One region of the Paenarthrobacter sp. CCNWLY172 genome, then DNA from elsewhere that is predicted to be linked to it. Evidence: riboswitches for the same ligand, from Rfam matches in the RefSeq annotation. Region 1 holds a riboswitch; the other holds the start of a gene.
The links. Region 1 has a riboswitch for S-adenosylmethionine ahead of WBN73_RS08165 (DUF1737 domain-containing protein). Riboswitches for the same ligand answer to the same signal wherever they lie in the genome.

Region 2: it holds a riboswitch for S-adenosylmethionine, as region 1 does, so the genes downstream of both, WBN73_RS17030 (hypothetical protein) here and WBN73_RS08165 (DUF1737 domain-containing protein) in region 1, are expected to answer to the same signal.

Annotation. Positions count from the first base shown of each region.
Region 1 covers NZ_JBBEGB010000004.1:305,011-310,492, reverse strand. The annotation lists gene WBN73_RS08175 (O-succinylhomoserine sulfhydrylase) at 1-886, opposite strand, end outside; gene WBN73_RS08170 (rhodanese-like domain-containing protein) at 887-1,297, opposite strand; gene WBN73_RS08165 (DUF1737 domain-containing protein) at 1,294-1,560, opposite strand; SAM riboswitch class IV at 1,574-1,685, opposite strand; gene WBN73_RS08160 (SulP family inorganic anion transporter) at 1,772-3,475, opposite strand; gene WBN73_RS08155 (NtaA/DmoA family FMN-dependent monooxygenase) at 3,630-4,958, shown strand; gene WBN73_RS08150 (aromatic amino acid ammonia-lyase) at 4,958-5,482, shown strand, end outside.
Region 2 covers NZ_JBBEGB010000011.1:77,890-83,371, forward strand. The annotation lists gene WBN73_RS17020 (helix-turn-helix domain-containing protein) at 1-408, opposite strand, end outside; gene WBN73_RS17025 (sodium:solute symporter) at 677-2,212, shown strand; SAM riboswitch class IV at 2,340-2,459, shown strand; gene WBN73_RS17030 (hypothetical protein) at 2,476-2,775, shown strand; gene WBN73_RS17035 (hypothetical protein) at 2,772-2,963, opposite strand; gene WBN73_RS17040 (VIT1/CCC1 transporter family protein) at 3,196-4,368, shown strand; gene WBN73_RS17045 (matrixin family metalloprotease) at 4,453-5,352, shown strand; gene WBN73_RS17050 (matrixin family metalloprotease) at 5,384-5,482, shown strand, end outside.

The sequences.
Region 1 (5,482 bases):
ACGTGAGCAGCGGGTACTTGACCCAGCTGATGGCAGGCTGCTGCTCGAGCCACTCCGCGATCTTCAAAGCGGATGCCGAGCTGTGGTTCACCCGCAGTCCGATGGTCTCCAACCCCTTGGTCAGCACCCAGGCGTTGAACGCGGAAAGGGAAGGGCCGGTATGGCGCATGAGTTGCTTGACGGGACCATCGATGAACTCTTTGGTGCCCAGGATCGCGCCGCCGAGGACACGGCCTTGGCCATCAATGTGCTTGGTGCCGGAATACACGATGACGTCCGCGCCCAGCTCACCGCAGCGCTGCAGGAGGGGAGTGGCGAAGACATTGTCCACCACGACAGTCGCCCCAGCGGCATGCGCCAGTTCGCTGACGGCGGCGATGTCCACGATCTCCTGCATCGGATTGGAGGGCGACTCAAAGAACACGGCGGTGGTCGGTTCCGAGAGGGCTTCGCGCCACTGCTCCAGATCCGGGCCGTCAACGAACACCGTCTCCACGCCCCAGCGGGGCAGGATCTCGTTGAGGATCACGAAGCAGGAGCCGAACAGCGAGCGCGCGGCTACCACGCGGTCGCCGGCAGCCAGCAAGGCACCCAAAGCGGTGAAGACCGCGGACATGCCGGAGGCTGTCGCAAAGCACGCCTCGGTTCCTTCGAGCAGCCGCAGCCGCTCCTGGAACGTGGCGACGGACGGGTTGCCGTAGCGGGAGTAAACGAAGCGTTCGTCCTCGCCGGTAAATGCCCGTTCGGCAGCGGCAGCCGATTCGTAGACAAAGCCGGAGTTCAGGAAAACGGGCTCGGACGTTTCCTGGAAATTGGTGCGGTCAAGGCCACCGCGAACGGCCTGGGTGTCAGGGCTCCAGCCGGCGGCGTCGGGATTGAAAGTCACTTACTCGGTCCCCAGATTCGTAGGCAGGCCACGGTTCTTCCAGCCGTTTACGGTGCGCTCACCGTAGCGGTCCGGTTCGCCTTCGAAGCCCTCAAGGACGTTGTACGCCGTGAAGCCGGCCTGTGTTGCGGCAATGGCAGCGGAGATGGAGCGCTGGCCGGAACGGCAGATGAACACGAGCTCCACGGCGTCATCCTCGGGTGCCTGCTGCTGCAGGTCCTCGATAAAGCGGGAGTTCGGGATACCGCCAGCCAGGTTCCACTGGATGAACAGGGGATCGTTCTCGGTGGCTTTGGTGTCCGGGATGCCGATGTGGGCCCACTCGCCCTCGGTGCGCACATCCACCAGGATCGCGCCTTCTTCGAGCTTGGCCCACGCGTCCTGTGGGGTCAGGTCACCTGCGTAGCTCATGCGTGGCCCTCGAACGCTTCTTCATCGTCGTAATTCTCAAGTTGGTCCACTGCGTTGGCGACGGCGGCATCAGCATTGGCGATCGCCGCAGGCAGCACAATGGCTTGGGCCACGATGACGTCCGTGCCGTTGAAGGTGGCTGCCGGGCTGCCATGGAGCACATAGCCTTCGGCGAGGGAGTTGTGGATACGCTCGCAGAAATCGCGGTTATCCGGGCCTGTAATCAGGCGGTAGGAGAGTTTTTCTTCAGTGGGTTCAGGCATTGCTGGTGCTCCTCAGTCACGCTTGCAGTTCGAGTTGTCGATACGCCGAGTAGTCACCTGAGGCACCCCGCCGGAGAGAGGGTTGCCGACCAGCAAGTCAGGGCTTTGCGCTGGTACTCATTACTCAAGAAAAACGTAACATCCACGGGCGTCGGGCTGCACTTGCGGGCGGCTGCACCGTCGTCATGTTGCGTAATCGGAGGCTGATCCACTATCGGTCCTTGAGCTCCCGCACTGCCGCGCCGACAGTGGGGTAGAAGTGGTCCGGCGTAAAACGGGCCGCCGTGCCGAGGCGGATCAACTTGTCCTTCACGGGCCCTTTGAGCTCGGCAAACACCAGATCCACTCCTTTTCTGGCCAACCATTCGTCCAGGGTTACCAGGTCATCCAAGGCTGTGGTGTCGATCCCGGTGATCGGTTCGGCGGCAAGGATGATGTGGGTGACGGGCTCCGCGGACTCGTCCGGGGCCTCGTCGAGTTGCTCCCTCACGAAGCTCGCCAGGACCTGTCCGTTGCCGAAGAACAGGGGTGCATCAAACCGGAGGATCAAGAGCCCGGGGATGCGCTTGCCCTCGGGGTGGCGTTCAAGGTCGTGATACCCGGGAAGGCCTTCCTCTGCGCCGAGTTCGGTTCTGTACGGATCCCATGCCCTGCGGACAAAGTCCAGGAGTGCCAAGGCGATGGCCACCACGATTCCCTGGAGGACACCCACCGTCAGCACTCCCAGGAACGCAGCCAGCATCACCACGGACTCGCTGCGGCTCAGCCCCAGGAGCCGCCTGACGCCGGCAGGATCTGCGAGGGCAATGGCCGCGGCGATGACGACGGCGGCCAGGGTTGCCGACGGCAGGTACTCGGTTACTCCCGGAGCCAGCAGCATGAAGGCCAGTACCAGCACGGAGCCCACCACGCCTGTCATCTGGGATTTTGCGCCGGCATCCACGGCTACCGGTGTCCTGGAGGTACTGCCTGAAATGGGAAACCCACCCAAGAGGCCTGTAGCGGCATTGGCTGCTCCAAGCGCTGCCATCTCCCTGTTTCCGGAGACCTTCTTCCCTTCTTTGGCTGCCAATGTTTGAGACAACACGCCAGTGTCAGCGAAAGCCATGAGCGCGATGCCCGCGGCGGCGGGGAGCAGCATCAAAGCGTCGGCCCAGCCAATACCCCCGAGTGCGGGCATGGGCAGGCCCTGCGGCAGGACCCCGGTGACCTTCACGTCGTCGTTGAGCCCGAAGACCGCCGTCGCCACGCACGAGCCAACCACCGCCAACAGGACGCCGGGTACCTTCCACTTCAGGAGCCGGGGGATCCAGATGAGCGCCAGCGACCCCACTCCCAACAACAGCGCGGTGATGTTGACCTCGCCGCCAAGTAACCCGGTAGTAACCTTCGCGAGCTTTTGCCAGACGTCGCCGTCGGCCTCAATACCCAGAAACGCCGGGAGTTGCGAAAGGGCCACCAACAGTGCGATTCCGTTGAGGTACCCGAGCCGGATGGGTTTGGACAGCAGGCCCGTGATGGCTCCCAGTTTCAGTGCCGAGCCCGCAAGCATGAGCGCCCCGATCAACACGGCCAGCAAGCCGGCCAGCGCCACGGATTTTTCGCTGCTTCCCGCTGCCAGCGGCACAATGGCCGCGGCGATCATAGGGGCCAGGGCAGAGTCGGGTCCCAGGACCAGAATGCGGGAGGGCCCCACCACCGCATAAACCAGCAGCGGGACCACTGTTGCGTAAAGCCCGGTGACCGGGGGAAGCCCTGCTGCCTGTGCATAGGCCATCCCGGCGGGCACCAGCAAAGCAAACAGCGCAGCGCCCGCAACGAGATCGTGCCGCAGCCATTCACGCTTGTAGCCCTTGAGGGCCCAGGCGCTGGACAGCCGCTCCTTGGCGGAGGGGCGGGAGGTTGCTGCACTCATACAGCGATCATTCCCGACCCCTGCTGATTGTGGAACACGACATACGCCTTATGTGGAAAATACGGACCGTCTCCGGCCGCGTTCAAATGTGACGCCCCGGGAGCATAATTGACCCAGTACGTCCTCCTGTAACTTCGCATGAAATCAGGTCGCGGTGAACGGACAGAGCAGTTCTACACTCAAGCCCATGCTGCATTTTGGATGGTTTGTGGGCCATGGATTCGGTGTCCAGGGGTGGGGGACGCCCGGTTACGGCCTGGGCTACGACTGGAAGAAGCCAGCCCTGTACCAGGACGCAGTCCGGGCGTTCGAACAATCCGGGTTGGACCTCTTCATCATCGAGGATTCCCTCACCGTGCCGGACACGTATGGCGGATCGGCCGAAGTGTCCCTGGCTCATGCCTCCTTTGCGCCGAAACACGATCCGCTGGCGCTGGTCCCTTACCTGCTCTCCGCCACCGAGCACCTGGGAATCGTGCCGACCGTCAGCGCCTCGTTCTACCCGCCCTTCACGGCCGCCCGGCTTTTGGCCACGTTGCAGCACTTCTCAGAGGGCCAGTTGGGCTGGAACGTCGTCACGTCCGGCAGCGACCTCGCCGCCCAGAACTACGGGTTGGATCAACAGATTGAACACGACCTTAGGTATGAAAAAGCGGAGGAATTCGTCGACGTCGTCAGGCGGCTCTGGCGGAGCTGGGAACCGGGCGCGGTCCTTGAGGACGTCTCCGCAGGGGTGTTTGCCGACCACACCAAGGTGCACCCGATCAATCACCAGGGTGACTTCTTCAAGGTCCGCGGTCCACTGAACACGGCGCCGTTGCCGGAGGAACCCGTGCTGGTCCAGGCTGGTGCGTCTCCCCGGGGCAAGGCGTTCGCCGGTAGTCATGCTGATGTGGCCATTGCGTTGGCCCGTGGTGTTGACGGCATGAAGTCCTACCGTGACTCGATTCGCGCGGAGGCCGCCAAAGCCGGCAGGAACCCCGACGACGTCAAGGTGCTTTTTGTCCTGAAGCCCACAGTGGTTGGTTCTGCTGCCGAAGCCGAGGAGCTGCGTGCCCAGCGTCGTGAGCTCACCCAGCGCGATATCGACAGCCAGCTCAACTCCATCTCCTACCTCTCGGTGATCGACTTCAAGCAGTTCGACCTGGACGCACCCCTCCCGGAGCTGAGCACCAACAGCAACCAGGGGACGTTGGAACACTTCGCCAAGGCGGCGCCTCCCGGGTCCACGCTGCGCGAGATCCTGCAGGCCAGGAGCGGTGGGGCGGGGGATTCGATCATCGGCACGGTGGGGGAGATTGCCGACTATCTTGAGTCGACCGGCTCTGAGGTGGGTGGTGACGGGTTCCTCTTCTCCGGCTTCGTGGACCCGGTGACAGTGCACGGTGTCCTGGATAAGCTCACCCCTGAACTGCGGCGGCGGGGCCTTCTAAGGAAGAGTTACGGCAACGGCGGGTTCCGGCAGAATCTCCTGGACTTCTGATGGTGTCTTCCGAACCGCCGACCTTGGTTATTGGAACGGCTCCGGTGCGTGCCGCCGACGTAGCACTGGCCGCCTCCAACCCTGCGTTTCACGTGGAACTCAACCACGATGCGTTGTCTTTGATCGGTCGCTCCCGCGACGTACTGGAACGCACCGCCGCTTCCGGGCAGCGGGTTTACGGACTCAATACGTTGCTCGGGTCCGGTCGGGACACCGCCGTGGAAGAGAAGTCGCTCCTGGCCTATCAGGTCCAGGTGGTCAGGTATCACAACAGCGGAGTGGGCTCGTATCTGGACCGTCCCGCTGCCCGCGCAGTGATCCTGGCCCGACTTGTCGGTTTCAGCCGCGGCGGTTCCGGTGTGAGGCCCGAAACAGCAAACTTCTACGCAGGACTCCTCAACCGCGGCGTCCTGCCCGCCATCCCGCGCGAAGGGTCGGTGGGATCGTCGGACCTCACCCAGCTGGCCGCCGTCGCCGCCGTCGCCATCGGTGAGGGCGAAGCCATCAACGCCGACGGCACCTTG
Region 2 (5,482 bases), on a different contig from region 1:
GACATCGACGTCGCAGTCCACGGCGTAGAGCTCGTTCTCCCCGCGGCCCCGCGGCTCAATGGTGGCCTGCAAAATCTGGAGCCTGCGCTCGGAGCGGGCCGTCAGCAACCGCTCCACGATGCCTTGGCCACCCAGGGAGATACGGGGGCCGTCGTCGCGCTTGGTCAGGTGCGTCTCCGGGGCGGCGAACAAGTCACCCACAGAGACCGACAACACCTGGCACAGGGTGACCAGTGAAGCGACCGACGGCGACGTCAGGTCACGCTCCACGCGGCTGAGGAAGCCCTTGGTCAGCCCGGTGGCATCAGCCACCTGCTCAATGGTGAGGCGCTGCGCCTGCCGGGCTGCGCGGATTCTGGAACCGATGGCAACGGGAACATTGCTCGGTTCAACGGGGAGAGCCTTCATTCACGAACCTTTCAGGCCTGTCATCTGGCCCTGTCATTGGAGCAATAGTAGCCGGGAGACGAGCCAACAGGACCAGAACCGGCGGAACCGTGACTAAAGCATCTTGACTGTTACTCCGATCACAACATATCCTCATAGGCAACAAGTGTTGTCTGTGAGGCACACAACACCCTTCCCCAATCTCCAACCATCAGCACAGAGACTTCGACGCTTCGCAGGAGTATCGTCGAAAACCCCAACCTCCGTGCATCAGCTCCAAGGACCGCTCATGGAATCTTCGGCTATAAACATCGCAATCGTGGTGGTGTACCTGCTCGCCATGCTGGCATTCGGCTGGTGGGGCAAGTCCCGCACCAAGAACAACAGCGACTTCCTGGTGGCTGGCCGCCGCCTGGGACCGTTCCTTTACACCGGCACCATGGCCGCTGTGGTCCTCGGTGGCGCTTCCACCGTGGGCGGCGTCGGCCTCGGCTACAAGTTCGGCATCTCCGGCATGTGGCTGGTAGTGGCCATCGGCGCAGGCGTGCTGCTGCTCAGCCTCCTGTTCGCCGGCACCATCCAGCGCCTGAAGATCTACACGGTCTCCCAGATGCTGAGCCTTCGCTACGGCAGCAGGGCCACGCAGACCTCCGGCATCGTCATGCTGGCGTACACGCTCATGCTCTGCGCTACTTCCACCGGCGCCTACGCCACCATCTTCGTGGTGCTCTTCGACTGGGAACGCTGGCTTGCCATCGCCGTTGGCGGCGCGATCGTCCTGGTTTACTCCACCATTGGCGGCATGTGGTCCATCACGCTGGCCGACCAGGTTCAGTTCATCATCAAGACCGTCGGTATCTTCTTCCTGATGCTCCCGTTCGTCCTGAACGCTGCCGGCGGCATGGACGGCATCCGTGAGCGCCTCGATGAGACCTTCTTCCAGATCGATGGCATCGGCGCCCAGACCATCATCACGTACTTCGTGGTCTACACACTGGGCCTCCTGATCGGTCAGGACATCTGGCAGCGCGTCTTCACTGCCAAGACCCCCGCCGTTGCCCGTTGGGGCGGCGCCACGGCCGGCGTCTACTGCATCCTCTACGGCATCGCCGGCGCCCTGATCGGCTTGGCCGCCCGGGTGGCACTGCCGGACATCGATGTCACCAACCTCGGCAAGGACGTTGTTTACGCCGAGGTGGCAACCCACATCCTGCCCGTCGGCATCGGCGGCCTGGTCATGGCCGCGGCTGTTGCGGCCATGATGTCCACCGCATCCGGCGCCCTGATCGCCGCAGCCACGGTGGCACGTGCGGACGTTGTCCCGTTCGTGGCCAGCTGGTTCGGCAAGAACATCAACACCGATGACAGCGAAAACCCCGAGCACGACGTCAAAGCCAACCGCTACTGGGTTCTTGGACTCGGCATCGTGGCAGTACTGATTTCCATGGCGGCTCAGGACGTGGTGATTGCCCTCACCATCGCCTACGACATCCTGGTGGGTGGCCTCCTGGTCGCAATCCTGGGCGGTTTGGTGTGGAAGCGCGGCACGGGCATCGCCGCTGCATGGTCCATGGCAGTTGGATCGGTGCTGACACTGACCCTGCTGATCCTCTTCGCCCTGGGTGTCATTCCGAGCGCGGACGGCGTCTACGCCAACGAACCGATCTACTACGGTCTCGCCGCTTCGTTCATCGCCTACGTAGTGATTTCACTGCTCACCCCGCCCACTGATCCCGCAGTCCGCGAGGCCTGGGACAAGCGCGTTGCCGGTGCCGTCTCTGAGGAACTCCCGCCTGAGGCCCACCCGGTCAGCAGCCACAAGTAGCGCTGCAAGCAACAGAGCAAAATTCGACGGCGGCGCCTCCCCTTTCCGGGGTGGCGCCGCCGTTGTTTTGTCCCCGGGAAGAGGGCGCCCCAACTTGCTGGACAGCCGTGCGGTAAGGTGGTCCCAGCTTCAAGAGATGTGGTGCCAAGCTCCGACTGGCCACACACCAACCCCATGTTCACGGGTGGTTCGGATGAGGAAGCGGCCCGTCCCGGACCAGAGACAACCGAGCGGGCAAGAGCACTCCCCCAAGGAGCAGTCCCTTGCCGTACCAAGGCGATACCACCCCGGCTACCAGTACCCCGGCAACAACAGCCACCCACACAGTCGCGGTGATTCCCGCCGTCGACCTCTTCCTGGGCACGGTGACCATCACTGCCAAGGCCGGAACCATGCGGTTCGGACATCCCCAACCGCACCTGATCGCGCAGGCGTTGGCCCGAGCGGTCCGGCCGACCCTTTGGTGTGATGCGTCGAGAACCCTAACCGTGACTGTTGCGGCGGCCGGCAAACGCGCCGGCGTGCAGCTTCACTACACACTCAGCCACGAGGAGCCCGCCTAGATTTCCTCGTCTGCTTCGCGGAATTCCTCGGTCTCGTCGATGGGGACCACACGTTCGTCGTCCTCGGGGGCGTCCACTTCTTCCACCCAGGCCTCGTCCACTTCCTGGTCCTCGGCGTAGTCGTAGGCCGGATCTGACTCAATGGTGGTCCGTTCCGGGTAGTTGGCGTGTGATTCGGTGGTGTTCATGGTGCAACCTCCGTCTCGTGGGCCGCTCAAGCCCTGTTGAACGTGTGCGGGGTGGGCCCCCGCCCCTGTCCTTCCATCTGAGCACCGGCTAAGTCGGGGGTCAAGGACGGCCGGAAATTACGGTGCGCCGAACATTCCAAGTGAGGAATACCAGCCAAAAAACCGCGCAGATAAGCGGTACAGTGGGGCGTGCAATGGGGCCGCAATTACCCCACCCAGCACAGGAGAGAAAGTGCAACAGCACCAGGAATCCCCCGGTTCGTCGAGCCCAGCTCCGGACCCCACCCCGGAATCGGCAGCCCTCGAGAACGTCGGAACGGAACCCGCGGCGCCCTCGCACGCCGACATCCGCCGGTGGCGTCAGTACCTCGCCGACGAGCGCGCCGAGGCCGCTGTCTACCGCGAACTCGCCCAGAGGCGCGACGGCGAAGAACGCCAAATCCTGCTGGCCCTGGCCGAGGCCGAAGGCCGGCACGAGGCCCACTGGCTCAAGCTCCTGGGTGAGCACGCCGGAATGCCCAAGGCCGCGTCAGCCCGCAGCCAGTTCCTGGGATTCCTGGCCCGCAACTTCGGGTCGGTCTTTGTACTGGCCCTGGCCCAACGCGCAGAAGGCCGCTCCCCCTACGGCTCCGAACCCGCGGCAACACCCGCCATGGTGGCTGACGAACAGATCCACGAAGAGGTGGTCAGGGGCCTGGCTACCCGTGGTCGGAACCGGCTCTCCGGGACCTTCCGTGCCGCGGTCTTCGGCGCCAACGACGGCCTGGTGAGCAACCTTTCGCTGGTCATGGGCATGGCCGCCACCGGCGTACCCAGTCCGGTGGTGCTGATGAGCGGTGTGGCAGGTCTTTTGGCGGGCGCACTGTCCATGGGCGCCGGCGAGTACGTCTCTGTACGCTCCCAGCGGGAACTGCTCAACGCGACGCTGCCCACCCAAGCCACTCTCACGGCAGCACCGTCGTTGGACATCGAACACAACGAATTGGTGCTGGTCTACCTTGCCCGCGGCATGACGCGCGAGGCCGCTGAGCATCGCGCCGCAGAGCGAATGGGCCTGTTCAGCTGCGACTGCGATCCCAGCCTCTCCTTGCAGCCCGAGAAACCTGCCACCGACGAGCACGAATCCGTCGGTTCGGCATGGGGCGCAGCGATGTCCAGCTTCTGCTTCTTCGCGTCCGGTGCCATCGTTCCCATCCTGCCCTTCATCTTCGGCATGACGGGCTTTGCCGCCTTGATGGTGGCCGGTGTGCTGGTGGGCATCGCGCTCTTGGCGACCGGCGCCGTCGTGGGCTTGCTGTCCGGGACCTCGCCGCTGAGCCGCGGGCTGCGCCAGCTCGCGATCGGCCTTGCAGCGGCTGCCGCCACGTATGGGCTGGGCCTGGTGTTCGGGGCAACCATCGTCTAGTTTGGACGGTTCCCCCCGCAGCCCGTAATGTTGGTTCGTCCTCCGCGCTGCCCCGCGTGACCAGGGCGTGAGGAATGGAGAACCGTGGACTCGGAGCGGGAAACGCGTGCGCCAAAGCACCGGCGTACCGGCACGGCCTGGCACATTCTCCGTGGCGTGCTCATGGCCGGAATTGCCGCTGTGGTGGCAGTGTTGGTCAGCGGATTCCTGCATGGAGACCCGCGGATCACCGCCCTTTTCCCGGGTGTGAGCGTCCCTGGTGCCGCGCACGACGGGACACCCGGGCAGAAGCAGACGGCGCCAGCACGTGCAGCAGACGCCCCGCCGCCCGGATTTGAGGAGGCGGACGCCCCGCTGGCCTCGCCGAAGGTGCCGGAGACTACCAACGAGTCGTATAAGTTCCTGGCTACCAACGACGACGGCACTCCGGTGGGGTACTCGCCATGCCGCCCGCTGCACTACGTGGTGAACGAAGGGTCCGCGCCGGAAGGTTCCGATGCACTGCTGGAGGCAGCGATCGCGAACGTCTCCGCAGCTTCAGGAATCCAGTTCGTCAACGACGGGACCACCGACGAGTTGCCGGTAGACCGACGGGAGCCATACCAGCCGGCCAAGTACGGCGACCGATGGGCGCCCCTGCTGATTTCGTGGACCACTCCGGAGGCAGCACCGGCTTTGGCGGAAAAAGTCATTGGTACGGGCGGCAGCACCATGTACTCGCTGAACAATGGACCCAAAAGCTACATCACGGGCAGCCTGGAGCTGGACACCCCGCAGGTCGCCGAACTCCTTGCTGATCCCGAAGGCGCCGACTACGTCCTCGCCGTCATGCAGCACGAGTTGGGGCACGTCATGGGCCTGGACCATGTTGATGACCCGGTCCAACTCATGTACCCGGAAATCGGCGCCCCTGACGGCCTTGCGGCCGGCGACCTGACCGGACTGCACCTCCTTGCCTCGGCCCCCTGCCGCAAGGACATCTGACAGCCGGTTCGGGGGGCCATGGACTCCCGGCGTGTCCGGACTTATGCTGGCGGCTACGGTCGACGGCGGCGCCCCACCTCCCGTCGCGGCCTCCACGTCAGGGGGTTCCATGGAACCTAACGGGTCGCCC